DNA from 4 places in the Superficieibacter sp. HKU1 genome. Region 3 is predicted to be linked to each of the others. Evidence: predicted binding sites of a transcription regulator. Region 3 holds the regulator's gene; each other region holds the start of a gene.

What was found. The regulator PurR, encoded in region 3, represses purine synthesis genes. The targets are predictions, from matches to a motif close to CANGCAAACGTTTGCNTG.
Region 1: the regulator PurR is predicted to act here: its motif matches at 900-917, upstream of P0H77_RS08740 (amino acid aminotransferase).
Region 2: the regulator PurR is predicted to act here: its motif matches at 1,526-1,543, upstream of glyA (serine hydroxymethyltransferase).
Region 4: the regulator PurR is predicted to act here: its motif matches at 737-754, upstream of galS (HTH-type transcriptional regulator GalS).

The regions. Positions count from the first base shown of each region.
Region 1 is NZ_CP119754.1:1,831,222-1,833,420, reverse strand. It holds gene ompF (porin OmpF) at 1-801, shown strand, start outside; gene P0H77_RS08740 (amino acid aminotransferase) at 981-2,171, shown strand.
Region 2 is NZ_CP119754.1:3,344,738-3,346,936, forward strand. It holds gene P0H77_RS15905 (3-phenylpropionate MFS transporter) at 1-43, opposite strand, end outside; gene glyA (serine hydroxymethyltransferase) at 179-1,432, opposite strand; gene hmpA (NO-inducible flavohemoprotein) at 1,705-2,199, shown strand, end outside.
Region 3 is NZ_CP119754.1:2,466,433-2,468,631, reverse strand. It holds gene punR (DNA-binding transcriptional activator PunR) at 1-890, shown strand, start outside; gene purR (HTH-type transcriptional repressor PurR) at 892-1,917, opposite strand.
Region 4 is NZ_CP119754.1:2,998,486-3,000,684, reverse strand. It holds gene yeiB (DUF418 domain-containing protein YeiB) at 1-707, shown strand, start outside; gene galS (HTH-type transcriptional regulator GalS) at 863-1,888, shown strand; gene mglB (galactose/glucose ABC transporter substrate-binding protein MglB) at 2,178-2,199, shown strand, end outside.

The DNA.
Region 1 (2,199 bases), 640 kb from region 3:
AACTCTGAAGGCGCTGACGCACAGGACGGCAACAAAACCCGTCTGGCATTCGCAGGTCTGAAATTTGGCGACGCTGGTTCATTCGACTACGGTCGTAACTACGGCCTGGTATACGACGCACTGGGTTACACCGATATGCTGCCTGAGTTCGGCGGCGACACCGCAGGTTCTGACCAGTTCTTCGCTGGCCGTACCGGCGGTCTGGCAACGTACCGTAACTCCAACTTCTTCGGTCTGGTTGACGGCCTGAACTTTGCTGCACAGTACCTGGGCAAAAACGAACGTTCTACCGTTAACCGTTCTAACGGCGACGGCTGGGCTGGCTCTCTGAGCTATGAAGTTGACGGCTTCGGCGTTGTCGGTGCTTACGGTGCAGCTGACCGTACCAACGATCAGGAAGCGCTGGCTCTGGGTCAGGGCGCGAAAGCTGAGCAGTGGGCGACCTCTGTTAAGTATGATGCGAACAACATCTACCTCGCCGGTACCTATAGCGAAACCCGTAACGCAAGCCGTATCCCTGGTGGTTACGCGAACAAAACTGAAGACGTGCTGCTGGTTGCACAGTATCAGTTCGACTTCGGTCTGCGTCCGTCCCTGGGCTATACCAAATCTAAAGCAAAAGATGTTGAAGGCATCGGCGACGTTGACGTAGTGAACTACTTCGAAGTGGGCGCTACCTACTACTTCAACAAAAACATGTCTACCTACGTAGACTACATCATCAACCAGATCGACAGCGACAACGAGCTGGGTATTGGTTCTGATGACACTGTTGCAGTGGGTATCGTTTACCAGTTCTAATAACACCACTGTTATATGCTTGAAAAACAGGACTTCGGTCCTGTTTTTTTATGTCTGTCAGGCAAATGTTTTCTCTTTTAAAAAGACCCGCGCTTTTTGTCGCAAACGGTTGGCATTTGCGCCATCTACCGTTAACCTGATAGCGGATCTCCCTTCTGTAATCACAATGGAACTTCGCCATGTTTGAGAACATTACCGCAGCCCCTGCCGACCCTATTCTGGGCCTTGCCGATCTGTTTCGTGCCGATGACCGTCCGGGAAAAATCAACCTCGGTATTGGCGTCTATAAAGATGAAACCGGCAAGACGCCGGTACTGACCAGCGTGAAGAAAGCAGAACAATACCTGCTGGAAAACGAAACCACCAAAAATTACCTTGGTATTGACGGTATTCCGGAATTTGGCCGTTGCACTCAGGAATTATTATTCGGCAAAGGCAGCAGCATTGTCAGCGATAAGCGTGCGCGTACTGCTCAGACCCCAGGCGGGACGGGTGCCCTGCGTGTGGCGGCTGATTTTATCGCTAAAAATACCAACGCTAAACGCATCTGGGTCAGCAATCCGAGCTGGCCGAACCACAAAGGCGTATTTAACGCGGCGGGGCTGGAGGTACGCGAATACAATTACTATGACGCGGCTAACCATGCTCTCGATTTTGACGGCCTGCTGGCGAGCCTTAACGAAGCACAAGCGGGTGACGTCGTGCTTTTCCACGGTTGCTGCCATAACCCTACCGGCATCGATCCGACGCTGGAACAGTGGCAGCAGCTGGCACAGCTGTCGGTCGAAAAAGGCTGGTTGCCGTTATTTGATTTCGCCTATCAGGGCTTTGCCCGCGGGCTGGAAGAGGATGCCGAAGGTCTGCGTGCGTTTGCGGCACTGCATCAGGAGCTGATTGTCGCCAGCTCATTCTCCAAGAATTTCGGCCTGTACAACGAGCGTGTCGGTGCCTGCACGCTGGTAGCGGGCGATACCGCAACCGCCGATCGCGCTTTTAGCCAGATGAAGTCGACCATCCGCGCTAACTACTCCAACCCACCGGCGCACGGTGCTGCGGTAGTGGCGACGATCCTCAGCAACGACGCGCTGCGCGCCATCTGGGAGCAGGAGCTGACCGACATGCGCCAGCGCATCCAGCGTATGCGTTTACTGTTTGTGAACACCCTTCAGGAAAAAGGAGCTAACCGTGACTTTAGCTTTATTACCAAACAGAACGGCATGTTTTCGTTCAGCGGCCTGACCAAAGATCAGGTGCTGCGTCTGCGTGAAGAGTTCGGGGTGTATGCGGTAGCGTCCGGACGCGTCAACGTTGCCGGGATGACGCCGGATAATATGGCTCCGCTGTGCGAAGCAATTGTTGCGGTGTTATAAGACAGAGACCATTAAAAATGCCGCATCG
Region 2 (2,199 bases), 880 kb from region 3:
TGAAATAACTGAGCGCCAGCCAGCGCGTCGAGTGCAAAACCATGATCCCCTCCCGTGTGGAGGCGATAGTCTGGCGATAAACGGTGCGGCTTGCAATATGAAGCAACACATTATCAACATTGTTGAAAAACAGGCAAAAAAAAGGCCGCGCGAGGCGGCCTTTGCAAACAATAAGGAATCAGGCGTAAACCGGGAAGCGCGCGCAGATATCCAGCACTTTACCTTTGATGCGCTCGATAACCGCGTCATCATGGATATTGTCCAGAACGTCACACATCCAGCCCGCCAGCTCTTTCACTTCTGCTTCTTTAAAGCCGCGACGGGTCACCGCCGGAGAACCGATACGGATACCGGACGTGACAAACGGGCTCTTCGGATCGTTCGGCACGCTGTTTTTATTCACGGTGATGTTGGCGCGGCCCAGAGCGGCGTCCGCTTCTTTACCGGTCAGATTTTTATCCACCAGGTCCAGCAGGAACAGGTGGTTTTCAGTGCCGCCAGACACCACTTTGTAACCGCGGTTCAGGAACACTTCGACCATCGCTTTGGCGTTTTTCGCTACCTGCTGCTGGTAAACTTTGAATGCTGGCTCCATCGCTTCTTTCAGCGCCACGGCTTTCGCCGCGATAACGTGCATCAGCGGGCCGCCCTGCGCGCTTGGGAATACGGCAGAGTTCAGTTTTTTGTACAGATCTTCGTCACCGCCCTTCGCCAGGATCAGGCCGCCGCGCGGACCGGCCAGCGTTTTGTGGGTAGTGGTGGTCACAACGTGGGCATGCGGAACCGGGTTCGGGTAAACGCCTGCGGCAATCAGACCCGCAACGTGCGCCATATCGACGAACAGCCAGGCACCGATGCTGTCGGCGATTTCACGCATTTTCGCCCAGTCAACCACACCGGAGTAAGCGGAGAAGCCGCCGATAATCATCTTCGGTTTGTGTTCCTGGGCCTGCTTCGCCATATCTTCGTAGTCAATCTTACCGGACTCATCAATACCGTAAGGAATGATGTTGTACAGCTTGCCGGAGAAGTTCACCGGAGAGCCGTGAGTCAGGTGACCGCCCTGCGCCAGGTTCATACCCAGAACGGTATCGCCCGGTTGCAGCAGCGCGGTGTAGACCGCGAAGTTAGCCTGAGAGCCGGAGTGCGGCTGGACATTAGCGTAGTCTGCGCCGAACAGTTCTTTTGCGCGATCAATGGCCAACTGCTCAACAATATCAACGTATTCGCAACCGCCGTAATAGCGCTTGCCCGGATAACCTTCAGCATATTTATTGGTCAGCTGAGAGCCCTGCGCCTGCATTACGCGCGGACTGGTGTAGTTCTCGGAGGCGATCAGTTCAATGTGCTCTTCCTGACGTACTTTTTCTTGCTCCATCGCCTGCCACAGCTCGGCATCATAATCGGCAATGTTCATTTCACGCTTTAACATCCGCATCTCCTGACTCAGCTAACAATTAAAATTGGGCAACGGCCCACAGTATAACTGATTGCCATCGTGATAACAGGTCTTGACAAACGATTTTACGCAAACGATTGGCATGGCGTCACATAAGGGTTTGTGCAACAAAAAGCTTACGCCCGGTAATGGAATTCTTTTCAGGGTCAAGGTGCAGATTTTTCACGTCGCAAAGAACCATTTACAACATAAGGTTATTTTTATAAGATGCATTTGAAATACATATTATAAAGAAGGATGCTGCCATGCTTGATTCACAAACCATCGCTACGGTGAAAGCCACCATTCCCCTGCTACTGGAAACCGGCCCCAAACTGACCGCGCATTTTTACGATCGCATGTTTGACCACAATCCAGAACTTAAAGATATTTTCAATATGAGCAACCAGCGTAACGGCGATCAGCGCGAAGCGTTGTTCAACGCTATTGCCGCCTACGCCAGTAATATTGATAACCTCCCGGCGCTACTGCCAGCGGTAGAGAAAATCGCCCAGAAGCACACCAGCTTTCAGATCAAGCCGGAGCAGTACAATATCGTGGGCGAGCATTTGCTGGCCACCCTTGATGAAATGCTCAGCCCCGGCCAGGAAGTGCTGGACGCGTGGGGCAAAGCCTACGGCGTGCTGGCGGGCGTTTTTATCAATCGCGAAGCCGAGCTGTATCAGGAGCACGCCAGTAAAACCGGCGGCTGGGAAGGCACGCGGGCGTTTCGCATCGTCGATAAAACGCCGCGCAGCAGT
Region 3 (2,199 bases):
CCCGCAACGGCAGCTTTAGCGCAGCGGCGCAGGAGCTGCATCGTGTTCCGTCAGCAATCAGTTATACCGTGCGTCAGATGGAAGAGTGGCTGGGGGTGCCGCTATTTGAGCGGCGCCATCGCGATGTAGAGTTAACCCCGGCCGGCAGCTGGTTTTTAAAAGAAGGGCGCACTGTTATCAAAAAAATGCTGATCACCCGTCAGCAGTGTCAGCAAATTGCCAATGGCTGGCGCAGCCAGCTTCCCATTGCCGTAGATAATATTGTCAGGCCCGAACGTACCCGGCAAATGATTGTCGATTTCTATCGCCATTTTCCTGACGTCGAACTGATTGTTTTTCAGGAAGTGTTCAACGGTGTGTGGGATGCGCTGGCCGATGGGCGGGTGGAACTGGCCATCGGCGCAACCCAGGCTATTCCGGTCGGTGGGCGCTACGCGTTTCGGGATATGGGAATGCTGAGCTGGAACTGCGTTGTCTCCTGCGACCATCCCCTCGCAAAACAGCCGGGGCCGTTAAGCGACGATGAGCTACGTAACTGGCCTTCACTGGTGCGCGAGGATACCTCACGCTCGTTGCCAAAGCGCACGACGTGGCTGCTGGACAATCAAAAGCGCGTCGTGGTGCCGGACTGGGAGTCATCGGCAACCTGTATCTCAGCGGGTCTTTGTGCGGCGATGGTGCCTTCACATTTTGCCCGGCCATGGACAGATTCGGGCGAGTGGGTCGCGCTGGCCCTCGAGAACCCGTTTCCTGATGCGGCCTGCTGCTTAACCTGGCAGCAGAGCGATATCTCGCCCGCGCTGGGATGGCTGCTGGAGTATTTGGGAGACAGCGAAACGCTGAACAAAGAGTGGCTGCGGGACCCGGAAGAAACGGCTCCCGCAGGCTAACTTAACGGCGGTAGTCGACGAACGGACCATCGGCTACCGAGCGGCGTTCAATCAGGCGGGGGTGCACCTCAATGGACTTCGATTCAACCCGCTTATTCACAATGCGATCCAGCAGCATATTAAACGCGGCTTCGCCGAGGGAATCTTTCGGCTGATGAATCGTCGTCAGCGCTGGCGTAAAGAAACGGGCATTGCGCACGTTATCGTAACCAATCACCGAAATATCCTGCGGCACGCGCAGGCCCATCTCATCGGCGGCACATAATGCCCCCATCGCCATGATATCGCCACCGCAGAAGACGGCGGTGGGGCGCTGGGACTGATTGAGGATCTGTTGCATCGCCTGATAGCCGGATTCCGGTTCGAAATCCCCCTGGACAATCCACTGTTCAGGGATCGTGACCTGAATTTCGTCCATCGCTTTCATAAACCCGGCCAGACGCCCGGCCCCGGTATTACGTTCCAGCGGACCTGGAATAATACCGATATCACGATGGCCGCGTTCGATCAGATAGCGCCCGGCCATATAGCCACCTTTAAACGCGTTATCAATCACCGAGTCGGTAAAGTCCGCTTTTGATTCGCCCCAGTCCATCACTACCATCGGAATGTGACGGTATTCTTCCAGCATGCTTAATAGCGATTCAGGATATTCAGAGCACATGACCAGTAGGCCATCGACGCGTTTTTGCGCCATCATCGACAAATAAGCGCGTTGCTTTTCAATATCGTTCCACGCATTGCCAAGGATCAGGGTATAACCTTTCTGGAAACAGCTTTTTTCAACCGCTTCAATAATTTCGGCAAAATAGGCCGCTTCACTGCTGGTCGCCAGCAGGCCAATCGACTTGGTGTGATTAACCTTCAGGCTGCGGGCAACAGCGCTGGGAGAATAGTGAAGTTCTTTAATTGCCGCCCACACTGCATTACGCGTATCTTCAGCAACAAAACGGGTTTTGTTGATAACGTGTGACACAGTTGTAGTGGAAACGTTTGCGCGTTTCGCGACATCTTTAATTGTTGCCATTACATCTTACTCCGGACCCTGGCCTGAACGCCTGCAAATAGGAGGGTAAACGTTTGCCTTCACACACCCCTGGCGCAATTTTGCGATCATTGCTTAGGTCGGGAAATCGACACAGAACGTCAGGTGGGGGTCAATGGCTGGTACGCTTATAATTAAGCGTGGAATTTTGGCCGATCCTGATGAAAAGGGAAAGAGAAAAAATGTATATCAATCTAAATCCTGCAAGATTTTCGCCGTTAAGTGTGTAAAAATGAACAAGCTCACTTTTCACAGGGTCATAAC
Region 4 (2,199 bases), 530 kb from region 3:
AAATTTCCGGTACGGGCAATCCGCGGGCATGGGTTCCGGATATCGCTAATCTCCAGTATGAGCATTTCTGGCGGCTTCAGGGCGGCACCGACGCGATGAGCAACCGTCTGGATATGCTGTCGAATAATCTGCTGGCGCTCGGCGCGCAGTACGGCTGGCAGCTGGCCGGCATGATGCTGATTGGTGCGGCCCTGATGCGCAGTGGCTGGCTGAAAGGGCAGTTTAGCCTGTCGCACTATCGCCGCATTGGGGGACTTTTAGTCGCCACGGGTATTATCATTAACGTGCCGGGGATAATTGCTCAATGGTCTGTGGGGTGGGATTATCGCTGGTGTGCTTTCTTTTTACAGGCACCGCGTGAACTCAGCGCGCCGTTCCAGGCTATCGGCTATGCGTCGCTGGCGTATGGCTTCTGGCCGCAGCTGTGTCGTTTCCGGCTGGTGGGCGCTATTGCACAGGTGGGACGTATGGCGCTCAGCAACTACCTGCTGCAAACGCTCATCTGCACTACGCTGTTCTGGCAATGCGATCTCTTTATGAAGTTTAACCGACTGCAATTGCTGGCATTCGTTCCCGCTGTCTGGCTGGTAAACATCCTCTTCTCCGTCATCTGGCTGCGTTATTATCGCCAGGGGCCGATTGAATGGCTGTGGCGGCAGTTAACCGCACGTGCTTCAGGGATATCATTAACAAACACATCCAGATAACGATCTGGATCACATTCATTAACAAAATGGATGTAACCGTTTTCATCCGTGTGACCTCTCTCACGTAGTCGTCTCTTTATCGCTGCCAGAATGGGCACCTTCCTTAACACAGGGGGTGGCCGTGAGTCGCTGCAATCTACAACAGGATGGTGATAATGATCACCATTCGTGATGTTGCCCGTCAGGCGGGCGTTTCCGTGGCTACCGTTTCAAGGGTGCTCAACAATAGTGCGCTGGTAAGTCCTGAAACACGGGACGCGGTCATGAGTGCAGTTTCAGCGCTTGGGTACCGACCGAATGCCAACGCGCAGGCGCTGGCAACGCAGGCGAGCGATACTATCGGTGTGGTGGTCATGGACGTATCAGATGCGTTCTTCGGCGCGCTGGTCAAAGCCGTCGATATCGTCGCTCAGCAAAACCAGAAATATCTGCTGATCGGCAACAGCTATCACGAAGCCGAAAAAGAACGTAACGCGATTGAAGTGCTGATCCGCCAGCGCTGTAGCGCGTTAATCGTGCATTCCAAAGCGCTGAGCGACAGTGAGCTTAGCGAATTCCTGCAACATATTCCCGGGATGGTGTTAATCAATCGCCTTGTCTCTGGCTTCGCGCATCGCTGCGTTTGCCTGGATAACATCAGCGGGGCGCAGATGGCGACCAAAATGCTGCTTAATCATGGGCATCAGCGCATTGGTTATCTCGGCTCGAGCCACAGCATTGAAGATGATGATATGCGTAAAGAGGGCTGGCTGCGTGCGCTTCAGGAGCAGGATATCGTTGCGCCGGAAAGCTGGGTCGGCGTAGGCACGCCTGATTTACAGGGGGGTGAAGCGGCAATGGTCGAACTGCTGGGCCGCAACTCCGGGTTAACCGCGGTGTTTGCCTATAACGACAGCATGGCGGCAGGCGCGTTGACGGCGCTGAAAGATAACGGCATTGCCGTGCCGCAAAATCTGTCACTCATTGCGTTCGATGATATTCCGCTGGCCCGTTACACCGACCCGCAGCTGACAACGGTGCGTTATCCCATCGCTTCCATGGCGAAACTCGCCACCGAACTGGCGCTGCTGGGTGCCGCGGGTAAGCTGGACCGTAACGCGACTCACTGCTTTATGCCGACGCTGGTAAGGCGGCATTCTGTGGCCCAGCGACAAACTGTGGGGCCGATCACTAACTTATAGATTTCCATGATGTAACCGTTTTCAATTTGTGAGTAAATTCACAGTATCTTAACAACGTGATAGCTATGATGACATCGTTTGCAAGGCTGAAACACTATGTAACAGTGCGTGACCACACGACCCATAGCAACCGTGCCTGAAACAAATAATAGAGCGCATTACTGGAGCATTACCGAAAACGGAAGGCAGAACTTTAAAAGTGAATTCGGCATGCAGTAATTCTCCTTAAGGCGCTGCCTGCCAGAGTTATTCACCCGTACTACCCTGCATAACAAAAACCGGAGATACCATGAATAAGAAGGTGCTTACCC